DNA from 3 places in the Achromobacter sp. DMS1 genome. Region 2 is predicted to be linked to each of the others. Evidence: predicted binding sites of a transcription regulator. Region 2 holds the regulator's gene; each other region holds the start of a gene.

Region 1 (4,552 bases), on a different contig from region 2:
CCCAGAACGTGTCGTGCGCGGAAGCGGCCTGCGGCATGCCGTGGTGCGGCTCGGGCTTGACCGCGTGCACCAGGTCGGGGAACTTCATCGCGTCCTGGATGAAGAACACCGGCATGTTGTTGCCCACCAGATCCCAGTTGCCCTCGTCGGTATAGAACTTCACCGCAAAGCCGCGCACGTCGCGCGCCGTGTCCTTCGAGCCCCGCTCGCCGGCCACCGTGGAAAACCGCACGAACACCGGCGTGCGCTTGCCCTTCTTGGCGAACAGCGAGGCGCAAGTCAGGTCGGCCAGCGATTCGTAGCACTCGAAATAGCCGTGCGCGCCCGACCCGCGCGCGTGCACCACGCGCTCCGGGATGCGCTCATGATCGAAGTGCGTAATCTTCTCGCGCAGCACGAAATCCTTGAGCAGCGCGGGCCCGCGCAGCCCGGCCTTCAACGAATCCTGGTTGCTGCTCACCCGCACGCCCTGGTTCGTGGTCAGCATCTGCCCCGTGTCGTCCGCCCTCACCCGCTCCAGCCCGCCGCCCACGGCGTTGGCCCCTGCTGCGGCGGGCTTTCCCGTCTTGCCGGACGCCTCTTGTTCGGACAACGAGCGCGCGCCCGACGGAAGCGGCGCCGGCCTTCGCATGCTGCCCCGCGTAGGGACGGCGCGCGGCCTTTTCTCCATACTCCTGCGCCTTGTCCGCATTGTGGCCGAGCGCTGCCGCCGTGGCCTGCACCGCCGCCGCCCGCCTGGCCGCGGGACTCGCCATGCCCCTGGCCGGGCCGCCCGCGGGCCCGCTGTCGGTATTCTGGAATGCCGTTCATCGGCGCGCCGCGCGCCGCGCCTGCCTGCCGTTTTCTTTGCTGCCATGACTGTCTCCCGGTCCTTTCCTAGTGATGCAGCATCTCGACCGCGCTGCTGCCGCGCGCGCGCCGCGCCAATGGCCTGTGCGCCTGCCGGATCTCCTCGGGCGGGGGCAGCACGGCCGGATATCCCAGCGCCTCGATCCACAGCTCCCGGGCCCAGCCCTGCGAGTGATACAGGTGGTGATCCTCATCCGGCGCCACCGCCGCATGCGCCTGCGCCAGCACCTTGCCCATCCTGCCCCCATGCTCCTGGGCAACGCGGCCGATCAGCGCCCAGTTGGCATGGTCCTTGGTCTCGGCCAGCACCACGCATTCGACGGCCACGCGCTGCGCCGCCTCCTCATCGCCGGCGGTCTGCGCCATGCGCATCACCGCAGCAGCGCCTGGCTGATGTGGCGCGCCACCTCGCGCCCCGGCGTCTCCCGCTCGGTTTCCATCCCGAGCTGCTCGAACACTGTCAGCAACACCCGGCGGTGCGTACGGGTTTCTTCCAGGTATTCGCGCCATTCCTGCTTGAGGCTTTCGTTCACGGCGCAGGAAAGCGCAGTTTCATAAATGGCCAGGCCGCCGATCTCCGTCTCCAGCGCCTCGTACAACAGCGCCTCGATCTGCTTCTCGTTGCCCGGCCGGCGCCCGCGCCGCGGGCGTCCGGTTTCGTCTGCTGGACTCATCACGCTCACCTCCTCTCGCCGTTTGGAACAGGCCCCGCGCCTGCCGCGGGCCGGGCGTGCAGCAACCGCCGTGCCCGGCCCCGCCACCCGCCGCGCGGGCGAGGCAAGCGCACTTCCTGCAAGCAGGCGGAAAACAATGAGCTGACAAGACACCCCATTAATGTAGTTTTGCCACTCCTGTGGCATCGGCAATGCGCTTGTTCCCGATGTCTTCCGTGACCAGCGTGCCGCAGGCGAGCCGGTTCAGGCCATCGGCGACCGCCTGGTCGCGGCTGGCGATGACGCTGCCCGCGGGCTGCAGCGGCGCTTGACGCGCGTCAAATGCGCGGCAGATCCCGCTTCGGGGGTGCGTCAGTCACACCATATGTAGTGATAGAGTTTGCTCACCCCACTACATATGGTGCACAAATGGATACTCCCCCCAACCTGGAACGCGCCCCCGCCCCGCTCTTGGATATCGAGAGCGCGATGACGGAGTACCTGGAGCGGCGCGATTGGCGGGTGAACGCCAACGCCAACCAGGGCTATAGCCTGGGCGGCCTGATTCTGAACGTGGCGGGCAAGGTCACGGCGAACTACTGGCTATCGCATGTCTATGCCCCCGAGGCGGGGCGGGCGCATCGCGATGGCGACATCCACATCCACGACCTGGACATGCTGAGCGGCTATTGCGCCGGCTGGTCGCTGCGACAGCTGCTGCGCGAAGGCTTCAACGGCGTGCCCAACAAGGTCGAGGCCGCGCCGCCCAGGCACATGTCCGCCGCCATCGGGCAGATCGTGAACTTTCTGGGCACGCTGCAGAACGAATGGGCCGGGGCGCAGGCTTTCAGCTCTTTCGACACCTGCATGGCGCCCTTCGTGCGGCGCGACGCCATGAGCTACGCCGAGGTCAGGCAGGCCATGCAGGAGCTGATCTACAACCTGAACGTGCCCAGCCGCTGGGGCACCCAGACGCCCTTCACCAACCTGACGTTCGACTGGACCTGCCCCGAAGACCTGCGCGGGGAAGTGCCCTACGTGGGCGGCGAGGAGATGCCGTTCACCTACGGCGAGCTGCAGGCCGAGATGGACATGATCAATCAGGCCTATATCGAGGTCATGATGGCGGGCGACGCCCGGGGCCGGGCCTTCACCTTTCCGATTCCCACCTACAACATCACGCCGGATTTCGACTGGGACCATCCCAACGCCACGCGCCTGTTCGAAATGACGGCGCGCTACGGCCTGCCGTACTTTCAGAACTTCCTGAACTCGGACCTGGAGCCGCACATGGTGCGCGCCATGTGCTGCCGCCTGCAGCTTGACCTGCGCGAACTGCTCAAGCGGGGCAATGGCCTGTTCGGGTCCGCCGAGCAGACCGGCTCGGTGGGCGTGGTGACGGTGAACTGCGCGCGCCTGGGCTATACCTGCCGCGGCGACGAGGCGCTGCTGCTGGCGCGCCTGGACCGGCTGCTGGAAATCGGCCGCGACGCGCTGGAAACCAAGCGCGCCGTGGTGCAGCGCTACATCGACCAGGGGCTCTATCCGTATACGCGCCGCTACCTGGGCACCTTGCGCAATCACTTCAGCACGCTGGGCGTGAACGGCATCAACGAGATGATCCGCAATTTCACGGGCGACGGCGAGAACATCGCCACGCCGGCCGGCCAGGCCATGGCGCTGCGGCTGCTGGACCGCATGCGCGAGCGGCTGACGCAGTTCCAGGAAGAAACCGGGCACCTCTACAACCTGGAGGCCACGCCCGCGGAAGGCGCCACCTACCGCTTCGCGCGCGAAGACCGCAAGCGCTGGCCCGACATCCTGCAGGCGGGCGACGCCGACCACCCTTACTACACCAATTCGAGCCAGCTCCCGGCGGGCCATACCGACGATCCGTTCGAGGCGCTGGCGCTGCAGGAAACCCTGCAAGGCCGCTATACCGGCGGCACGGTGCTGCACCTGTACATGAACGAGGCCGTGTCGTCGCGCAGGCCTGCAAAGAGCTGGTGCGCCGCGCGCTGTCGAATTTCCGGCTGCCGTACATCACGGTCACGCCCACGTTCTCGATCTGCCCCAATCACGGCTACCTGAGCGGGCGCCACGAGTTCTGCCCCAAGTGCGACGCGGAACTGCTGGCCCGCCAGGCCGCCGCGTGCGCCTGCGCCTGATACGCATTTTTTTCCGTCACTGCAAAAGGAACCGCCATGCAACACGACAACTCCCGCCGCCTTGCCGACGCCCGGCGTCCGCTTCTGGACGACAGCCAGCGCGTGCGCTGCGAAATCTGGACCCGCGTCATGGGCTACCACCGCCCCGTGTCATCCTTCAACGCGGGCAAGCAAGGAGAATTCCATGAACGCCGCTTCTTCGTCGAGTCCCGCAATTAGCCGGCCGCTTCCCGCGCCCCGCCCCGGTGCTGCGCGAACTGCCGCGCGGCGCGCCGGCAGTGGGCGGCCTCACGGCGTTTTCCACCGTGGACTGGCCCGGCAGGCTGGCCGCGGTGGTCTATATCGCCGGCTGCCCCTGGCGCTGCCACTATTGCCACAACCCCGAGCTGCAGATGCGCACCGCCCGCTATGACTGGAAACAGGTGCGGGCGTTCCTGGAATCGCGCCGCGGCCTGCTGGACGCCGTGGTGTTTTCGGGCGGAGAGCCGCTGTCCGAACCCCGCATGCCGCAGTTGCTGCGCGACGTGCGGCGCATGGGCTACGCGGCCGGCCTGCACACGGCGGGAATCTATCCGATGCGCCTGGGCGATGCCCTGCCCATGCTGGACTGGGTGGGACTGGACATCAAGGCCGATGCCGCCGGCTACGACGACATCACCGGACGCCGCCATTCGCAGCGCCTGGTCCTGGACAGCCTGGCGCAGCTGCTGGCCTCGGGCACGTCGTTCGAGTGCCGCATCACCTGGAGCCCTGAATGGCTGGACGAAACCCGGCTGCTGGCGCTGGCGCGCCAGCTCGCCCGGCGCGGCGTGCGGCGCTTCGCCGTGCAGAACGTGCGCGCCACACCCGACAGTCCGCCGGAAAACCGCCTGGGCGCGCAGG
Region 2 (4,552 bases):
GCGGCCATCCAGCGAGGCCGCCATCTTGAGCCAGACCCAGGGCAGGCCCCGGCTCATGCGGGAAACGAAACCGGGGTTGAGCGCCAGGGCTTCGTCCAGGCAGACTCCGGTGACCACGTCGATGCCCGCCTCGCGCAGCCGGGCGAGCCCGCGGCCGTTGACCAGCGGGTTGGGGTCGCCCATGGCGACCACCACGCGGGCGGGCCGGGCGGCCAGCACCGCATCCACGCATGGCGGGGTGCGCCCATGGTGGCTGCAGGGCTCCAGCGTGACATACAGCGTGGCGCCCTGCACCGGCTCGCCGCGCGCCTCGGCGTCGCGCAGGGCGCAGATCTCGGCATGGGGACCGCCGGGCGGCTGGGTCGCCCCTTCGCCGATGACGCGGCCGTCGCGCACGATGACGCATCCCACGCGCGGGTTGGGCGTGGTGGTGTAGAGCACGGATTGGGCCAGCGCCAGGGCGCGGCGCATCCAGGAGAGATCGTCGGGGCGGGCTCGGGTCATCACGCTGGCATTGTATGCGGGGCGGGCGGCGGCCGGGCCGTCATGTCCGTTTTAGGCCGATGCTGGTCTGCGGCCGGCCTCGTCCTTGGGCCGCCGGGCTAGCACAATGTGCCCGACGTCCCTAGAATTCCTTGACAGGAGCCCGCCAAAATGAAACAAGCCCTTATCGTCATCGACGCCCAGGAATCGTTCCGTCACCGTCCGTTTTGGGACGAAACGGAATACCCCGGATTCGTGGCCCGGCTGCAGTCGCTGATCGACGACGCCCGCGGCCGCGGCATGCCCGTGCTGCAGGTGTTCCATACCAGCGTCTCGGACGACCCGGCCAACCCCTTCTCCCGGGCATCGGGCCACGTGCGCACGCTCGAGCAGCTGCGTATCGAGCCGGACGCGGTGTTCCACAAGACGGTGCATTCCTCGCTCTACGCCAAGACGGCCGACGGCGCCACGCTGCACGATTGGCTGCGCGATCACGGCATCGAGGGCATCATCGTGAGCGGCATCCGCACCGAGCAATGCTGCGAAACCACCGCCCGCCATGCGAGCGACGCGGGCTTCAAGGTGGTGTTCCCGACCGACGCGACGCTGACCTTCGCCATGGAAAGCCCCTCGGGCCAACGCTACACGCCGGCGGAAATCCGCGACCGCACGGAGCTGGTGCTGGCCGGCCGCTTCGCCCGCATCGCCCGGGCCGCGGACGCGCTGGCCGCCTGAACCCGGGAGAGCGCGGCATGGCGGCCGTTCATTTCGTCGTGACGCGCGGCATCGTGCTGCTGGACCTGGCCGGGCCCGCGGAGGCGTTCCGCGTGGCCGAAAAGCTCTGCCCCGGCAGTTTCGAGCTGTCTTTCTGCGGGCCCGGCCGCGAAGTGGAAACCGGCCTGGCCGGGCTGAGCCTGGGGCGCCTGCGCCCTCTGCCGGACTCGCTGCCGCCGCACGCATTGGTGATCGTCTCGGGCGTGGTGGGCCCGCGCGTGCCGCTGGACGATCCCGATTCCCGCCGCATCGTGCAGTGGCTGGCGCGGCGGCACCCCGCCGACGGCTTTACGCTGATGACGGTGTGCGCGGGCGCGCTTTTCGCCGCCGCGGCCGGACTGACGCGCGGACGCGAATGCACCACGCACCACAGCTGCCTGGCGCAACTGGCGGAAATCGATCCGGACGCGCGCGTGCACGACAACCGCATTTTCGTGGAAGACGGCAACCTGCTCACCAGCGCCGGCGTCACGGCCGGCATCGACCTGGCGCTGCACGTGGTGGCCCGACACTGCGGCGCGCGCGTCGCCGCCGAGGTGGCGCGCGAGATGGTGGTCTACCACCGGCGCGCGGGCACCGATACGGCGCTCTCGCCCTGGCTCGCGCACCGCAGCCATCTGCACCCGGGCGTGCACCGCGTGCAGGACGCCGTGCTGCGCGACCCGGCCGCACCATGGTCGGCCCAGGCCCTGGCGGAGCAGGCGCACACCAGCCCGCGGCATCTGGCGCGGCTCTTCCGCGAGCACGCGGGCTGCACGCCCATGGATTATCTGTATGGCATACGCGTCGCGCTGGCGCGCGACCTGCTGCGAGAAACGCGGCTGGACCTCGAGCGCGTGGCGGAAAAATCGGGATTCGGCTCGGCCCAGCACCTGCGCCGGGTATGGCGCAAATACGAGTCCCAGCCGCCCAGCATGGCGCGCGGCGAGGCGGGCTGACGCCGGCGGCGACTGCCCGGCGCCTATTGGCCCGGGTCTTTGCGCAGCTTGCCCGGCAGCAGCGGCCCCTGCATTTCGCGGATGGCCTCCACGAATTCCCCGATGTCCTCGAAGCTCTTGTAGACGGAAGCGAAGCGCACGTAGGCCACTTTGTCGAGCTTGCGCAGCTCGTTCATGACGAGCTCGCCGATGTGCTGGGTGGGCACTTCGCGCAGGCCGCTGGCCAGGAGCTGCTCTTCGATGCGGGCCACGGCGGCGTCCACGTCTTCGGTGCTGACCGGACGCTTGCGCAGCGCCAGGCTGAGGCTGGCCCGCAGCTTGGCCGGATCGTACTCGCTGCGGCTGCCGTTGCGCTTCACGACGGACGGCATGGCGAGCTCCACCCGCTCGTAGGTGGTGAAGCGTTTGTCACAGGACAGGCAGCGGCGGCGGCGGCGGATGGCGTCGCCCTCTTCCGATACGCGGCTGTCCACGACCTGGGTTTCGGAATTGCCGCAAAATGGACAGCGCATGTGAGGCCCCCTCTGAAGCGCGTGGCAATAATTCGGCATATTGTAACGATGCGCCCGGGCTCGCGGCCAGGATCGCGGCATTCCGGCCCCGCCGGGGCCTCGGAAGCGGGCCGGCGGCCATGAAAAAACGGCTCACGCAGAGCCGTTTTCCCCAGCGCGCGGGCGGCAGGCCGCCGCCCCGCAGCAACTTACTTCCTGCCGTAGACAGGCAGGCGCGAGGTCAGCTCGTTGACGCGCGCGCGCACGGCGGCGATGTTGGCTTCGTCGCGCGGGTTGTCCAGCACGTCGGCGATCAGGTTGGCGGTAAGCTCGGCTTCGGCTTCCTTGAAGCCGCGCGTGGTCATGGCCGGCGTGCCCAGGCGGATGCCGCTGGTGACGAAGGGCTTTTCCGGGTCGTTCGGAATGGCGTTCTTGTTCACCGTGATGTGGGCCTGGCCCAGCACGGCTTCGGCTTCCTTGCCAGTGATGCCCTTGGAACGCAGGTCCACCAGCATGACGTGGCTTTCCGTGCGGCCCGACACGATGCGCAGGCCGCGCTTGACCAGCGTGTCGGCCAGCACCTTGGCGTTCTTGACGACCTGCTGGGCGTATTCCTTGAACTCGGGCGCCAGCGCTTCCTTGAAGGCCACGGCCTTGGCCGCGATGACGTGCATGAGCGGGCCGCCCTGGATGCCGGGGAAGATGGCCGAGTTGACGATCTTCTCGTACTCGGCCTTCATCATGATGACGCCGCCGCGCGGGCCGCGCAGCGACTTGTGCGTGGTGGACGTGACGAAGTCGGCGTGGGGCACCGGATTGGGATAGGCGCCGCCGGCCACCAGGCCCGCGTAGTGGGCGATGTCCACCATGAGGAGCGCGCCGTTGTCGTGGGCGATGCGGGCCATGCGCTCGAAGTCGATGTGCAGCGCGTAGGCCGAGGCGCCCGCCACGATGAGCTTGGGCTTGTGTTCGCGGGCGAGCTGCTCGACCTGCGCGTAGTTCAGGACCTCGTTCTCGTCCAGGCCGTAGGACAGGAAGTTGTACAGCTTGCCCGAGGCGTTGACCGAGGCGCCGTGCGTGAGGTGGCCGCCCTCGGCCAGGCTCATGCCCAGCACGGTGTCGCCGGGCTTGAGCACGGCCATGTAAACGCCCTGGTTGGCCTGCGAACCCGAGTTGGGCTGCACGTTGGCCGCCTCGGCGCCGAAGATCTGCTTCAGGCGGTCGATGGCGAGCTGCTCGACCACGTCCACGTATTCGCATCCGCCATAGTAACGCTTGCCCGGGTAGCCTTCGGCGTACTTGTTGGTGAGCTGCGTGCCCTGGGCTTCCATGACGGCCGGGCTGGCGTAGTTCTCCGAGGCGATCAGCTCGATGTGCTGCTCCTGGCGAAGCTCTTCTTTCTGGACGGCGGCCCAGACGTCGGGATCGGCCTTGGACAAGGTAAGGTTGCGGTCAAACATGACGGGAGGTTCCTGAAGCGGTAAGAGAGGGGGAAGCCGTACCGGGTAAACCCGGGCAATGGCGCTTAGTTTACCGCGTCGCAGGCGGGGACTTGCCCCTCAAATGCCGCGAACCGCCGCAAAAAGCCCCGCCCCGGCGCGAAAACGGCGCGCATTGCCGCGCGGTCGGAAACCGCGCTCAAGCCGTCTTGAGAAACTTTCATGCTAAGCCCCCCGCCGCCCCGGCCCGCCGTCCGACGGGGCGCGGGCGCGAAAAGGGCCGCTCGCGCGGCCCTGGTTCTTGCGGATCGCCGCCTGTGGCGGGCGTCACGAACTGGAGGTGGCGCCGATCTGGGTGGGCGCGAGCCTGGGGTTGAGGGTGTAGGTGCCGGTGACCGACGCCTGCGCCAGCACGTGCCCCTGGATG
Region 3 (4,552 bases), on a different contig from region 2:
GAACGCGGTGGCGTAGAGTTCGCGGAGTTCGGAAGGTACGCGATCGATGCGGGACAGGCTGCCGTCGAAGTACTTGAGGTCGGCGACCATGACTTCGTCCCAGAGACCGAGTTTCTTCAGGTCACGCACGAGATATTCGTTGACGACCGTGAACTCGCCGGAGAGATTCGATTTGACGTACAAGTTCTGGAATGTGGGTTCGATGCACGCAGATACGCCAATGATATTGGAAATCGTCGCCGTTGGGGCGATCGCAATGCAATTGGAGTTGCGCATGCCGTGCTCTTTGATGCGCGCGCGCAACGCGTCCCAATCGAGCGTGCTCGACGTATCGACTTCGACATTGCCGCCGCGTTCTTCGGCCAGCATCTTCAGCGTGTCCTGCGGCAGGATGCCGCGCGACCACAGCGAGCCTTCATACGACTGATAGCGGCCGCGTTCTTCGGCGAGTTCGCTCGAGGCCCAGTACGCGTGATAGCACACGGCTTCCATCGAGCGGTCGGCGAATTCCACGGCGGCCTGCGACGCGTACGGCACGCGCATCATCTGCAGGCAGTCCTGGAAGCCCATGATGCCCATGCCCACCGGACGATGGCGCAGGTTGGAGTTGCGCGCCTTGTCGACGGCGTAATAGTTGATGTCGATCACGTTGTCGAGCATGCGCATGGCGATGCGCACCGTACGCTTGATCTTGTCGTGGTCGAGCTCGAAGCCGCCGCCGGCCGCGGGCTTCATGTGCGCCACCAGGTTCACCGAACCCAGGTTGCACACCGCGATTTCCGACTCGTTGGTGTTGAGCGTGATCTCGGTGCACAGGTTGGAGCTGTGCACCACGCCCACGTGCTGCTGCGGCGAGCGGATATTGCACGGATCCTTGAACGTGATCCACGGGTGGCCGGTTTCGAACAGCATCGAGAGCATCTTGCGCCACAGCGTGACGGCCGGCATCTTCTTGTAGAGCTTGAGCTCGCCGCTGGCGACCTTGGCTTCGTAGCCCAGGTAGGCCGCTTCGAAGGCCTTGCCGTACTTGTCATGCAGGTCGGGGCAGTCGGACGGCGAGAACAGCGTCCATTCGCCGTTTTCCATGACGCGCTTCATGAACAGGTCGGGAATCCAGTTTGCCGTGTTCATGTCGTGCGTGCGGCGGCGCTCGTCGCCGGTGTTCTTGCGCAGCTCGAGGAATTCCTCGATGTCCAGGTGCCACGTTTCGAGGTACGTGCACACGGCGCCCTTGCGCTTGCCGCCCTGGTTCACCGCGACGGCAGTGTCGTTGACCACCTTCAGGAACGGCACCACGCCCTGGCTTTCGCCGTTGGTGCCCTTGATGTGGCTGCGCAGCGCGCGCACGGGCGTCCAGTCGTTGCCCAGGCCGCCGGCGTACTTGGCCAGCAGCGCGTTTTCCTTGATGGCGTCGTAGATGCCCTCGAGGTCGTCGGACACGGTGGTCAGGTAGCACGAGGAGAGCTGCGAGTGCAGCGTGCCCGAGTTGAACAGCGTGGGCGTGGAGCTCATGAAGTCGAACGAGGACAGGATCTCGTAGAACTCGATGGCGCGCGCCTCGCGGTCGGTTTCGCGCAGCGCCAGGCCCATGGCCACGCGCATGAAGAACACCTGGGGCAGTTCGATGCGGGTGCCCTTGATGTGCAGGAAGTAGCGGTCGTACAGGGTCTGCAGGCCGAGATAGCCGAACTGCAGGTCGCGGCGCGCGTCCAGCGCCTGGCCCAGCTTGGCCAGGTCGAACGAGGCCAGCTCGGGCGACAGCAGTCCGCCTTCGATGCCGCGCTGCACGAAGACCGGGAAGTAGGCGGCGTAGCGCGTGGCCATGTCGGCCTGCGAGACTTCCTCGCCCAGCACTTCCTTGCGGATCGTGTGCAGCAGCAGGCGGGCGGTGACCTGGCTATAGGCCGGGTCTTTCTCGACCAGGGCGCGCGCGGACAGGATGGCAGACTTGAAGACTTCGTCCACGGGAATGCCGTCGTACAGATTCTTGACGGTTTCCTTCAGGATGGTCTCGGTGTCGATGAACTCGGCCAGGCCTTCGCCGGCGGCTTCGATGGTGGCGCGCAGCGCGGCCTGGTCCAGCGGGCGGCGCTGGCCGTTCTCGGTCACATGCAGGACGTGTTCCTGCGGCGCGGCGGCGGCCTTTTCCTGGCTTTCGGCGGTCACGCGAGCGGCGCGCTCCTGCGCGCGCTTCTCGCGGTACAGCACGTAGGCGCGGGCCACGTCATGCTCGCCCGAGCGCATCAGCGCCAGTTCGACCTGGTCCTGCACGTCCTCGATGTGGAAGGTGCCGCCGTTGGGACGGTTGCGCACCAGCGCGTTGACGGCCTGGGCGGTCAGTTTTTCGACCAGTTCGCGCACGCGCGCGGAGGCGGCGCCCTGGCCGCCATTGACCGCCAGGAAGGCCTTGGTCATGGCAATGGCGATCTTGTTGGGCTCGAACGCCACCACCGACCCGTTGCGGCGGATGATGTTGTAGCTGGCCCATTGCCCGCCGTTGGAGGCGGCGGGAGAGTCGGTCTGAGAAGGCGGCACGGCGGAGGGCCGGGTCACAGAGGCGATCGTAGTCTGCATGGAAGCTCCTGTGCGAAGAAAGCGAAGGTGGCGGCACGGCGGATGGACGCCGTACACGTGCGAATGAGTCTGATCTTGATGCGAGGCACCGCGCTGGGAGCAATCGCGAAAGGCAAGGTCCGCCCAGGGGGCAGCGCCGGGAAAAACACAATATGTAGTGTAGCACCCCGTGTTAGGCACTAATTCTAGTGATCGAGTGCGACACCCACAAGAAGAAGATAAATTTTGCTCACAAAAGATTGTTACTAAATGCACTGGGCGCGCCAGCATTGGCGCGCCCAGGTAGAGACGGCGTAAAGCAAGCGTTTATGCGGTCTTCCGCAGGGGCTCGTCGCGCGGTGCAGGCGCCATATAGCTTTGCATGCGGCGCGCGAGTTCTTCACGGTATTTCCGCAGGCTGGCCGCCTTGACGTGACCGTAGCCCCGGATGGTTTCCGCAAGGCCGGCGATTGTAGCCGCTTGGCCGATCTTGTCGTGCTCCAGGCCGGCCAGCAACTGTTCCACCGTTTGCCGGTATTCCTGCACCAGCGCGCGCTCGGCGCGCCGCTCGGCGGTATGGCCGAAAGGATCGAGCCAGGTGCCGCGCAGCCCCTTCAGGCGGGCCAGCACCTTCATGGCGCCCAGGGTCCACGGGCCCAGCGTCATCTTGCGCGGCACGCCGGTGCGGGGATCCTTGCGGGCGAAGATGGGCGGGGCCATGTGAAAGCGCAGGCTGTAGTCGCCCTCGAACTGGCTCTCGAGCTGCGCCTTGAAGGCCGGGGCCGTGTACAGGCGGGCCACTTCGTACTCGTCCTTGTAGGCCATGAGCTTGTAAAGGCCGCGGGCCACAGCCAGGGCCAGCCGCGGGGTGCGGGCTTCGGGCGCCAGCTCGCGCCTCGCGGGCGCCACGCGGTCCACGACACCCGGTAGCTCGCGGGCGTAGGCGGCGTTCTGGTAGGCGGTGAGATCTTCGACGCGGCGCGCCACGGCGCGTTCATAGGATTCGGGCACATGGAGCTGCACGACCTGGGCGCGCGGGCGCAGCACGCCTTCCAGCGCCTCGGGGTGCTGCGCGGCCAGCCGCCCGCTGTCGAACGCGGCGCGGTTGCCGCCACGGCCACGCCGTTGAGCTCGATGGCGCGCACGATGGCGGCATGCGACAGCGGCACCGTGCCGCGCTGCCAGGCGTGGCCCAGCATGAACATATTGGACAGGATGCTGTCGCCGAACAGCGCCAGCGCCGCCTCGTGCGCGTCCAGCGCGGCGGTGTGGGCCTTCGCCGGCGGCATGCCGGATCTTGGCCAGCAGCGCGTCGGGGTGCATGGCGGCATCGGGATTGCGGGTGAAATCGGACACCGGCGCCACGTAGGTGTTGACGGTGACGCGGGTGTGCCCGCGCCGCAGCGCGCCCAGCGAATCGGGGGCCACGGCGGCGACCGGGTCGCACAGAATGGCCGCGTCGGCCTGCTGCCAGTCCAGCCGCACGGGGCGGCCGGCGCGCCCGGCGGCGCCAGGCGGATGTGGCTCACCACGGTGCCCCCTTTCTGCGCCAGGCCGGTCAGGTCGAGCACCGCGGCCGACAGTCCTTCGAGATGGGCGGCCATGGAAACGATGGCGCCGATGGTGATGACGCCGGTGCCTCCCATGCCGGCCACCAGCAGGCGGTAGGGCCGCTCCCGCGGCGGGCAGCTCGGGCATGGCAGGGCGGCGATCCGGGCCGCCAGCTTTTCCTGGTCGGGCCGGGGCGCGGCGCTCTTGCGCAGCTTGCCGCCCATGACCGAGACGAAGCTGGGGCAGAACCCTTCGGCGCAGGAATAGTCCTTGTTGCAGCTCGACTGGTCGATGGCGCGCTTGCGGCCGTAGGGCGTTTCCAGCGGCACCACCGACAGGCAGTTCGACTGCACGCCGCAGTCGCCGCAGCCTTCGCATACCGCGCTGTTGATCAGCATGCGGCGCGGCGGGTCGGGAAACTGGTTCTTCTTGCGGCGGCGGCGCTTCT

What was found. Region 2 encodes NrdR, which represses ribonucleotide reductase genes. Its sites were predicted from a motif close to CACNANATNTNGTG; they were not measured.
Region 1: the regulator NrdR is predicted to act here: its motif matches at 1,882-1,895, upstream of AD428_RS18025 (ribonucleoside triphosphate reductase).
Region 3: the regulator NrdR is predicted to act here: its motif matches at 2,721-2,734, upstream of AD428_RS17625 (ribonucleoside-diphosphate reductase subunit alpha).

Annotation. Positions count from the first base shown of each region.
Region 1 is NZ_LHSJ01000171.1:3,019-7,570, forward strand. Features, by position in the region: partial or broken gene AD428_RS18015 (catalase) at 1-856, opposite strand, end outside; gene AD428_RS29625 (hypothetical protein) at 877-1,215, opposite strand; gene AD428_RS29630 (hypothetical protein) at 1,221-1,523, opposite strand; gene AD428_RS18025 (ribonucleoside triphosphate reductase) at 1,932-3,593, shown strand; partial or broken gene nrdD (anaerobic ribonucleoside-triphosphate reductase) at 3,509-3,889, shown strand; gene AD428_RS18035 (anaerobic ribonucleoside-triphosphate reductase activating protein) at 3,916-4,552, shown strand, end outside.
Region 2 is NZ_LHSJ01000139.1:4,636-9,187, reverse strand. Features, by position in the region: gene ribD (bifunctional diaminohydroxyphosphoribosylaminopyrimidine deaminase/5-amino-6-(5-phosphoribosylamino)uracil reductase RibD) at 1-504, opposite strand, end outside; gene AD428_RS16125 (cysteine hydrolase family protein) at 655-1,218, shown strand; gene AD428_RS16120 (GlxA family transcriptional regulator) at 1,236-2,195, shown strand; gene nrdR (transcriptional regulator NrdR) at 2,219-2,707, opposite strand; gene glyA (serine hydroxymethyltransferase) at 2,896-4,146, opposite strand; gene AD428_RS16105 (YbhB/YbcL family Raf kinase inhibitor-like protein) at 4,453-4,552, opposite strand, start outside.
Region 3 is NZ_LHSJ01000165.1:1,025-5,576, forward strand. Features, by position in the region: gene AD428_RS17625 (ribonucleoside-diphosphate reductase subunit alpha) at 1-2,574, opposite strand, end outside; partial or broken gene AD428_RS25340 (indolepyruvate ferredoxin oxidoreductase family protein) at 2,881-4,552, opposite strand, start outside.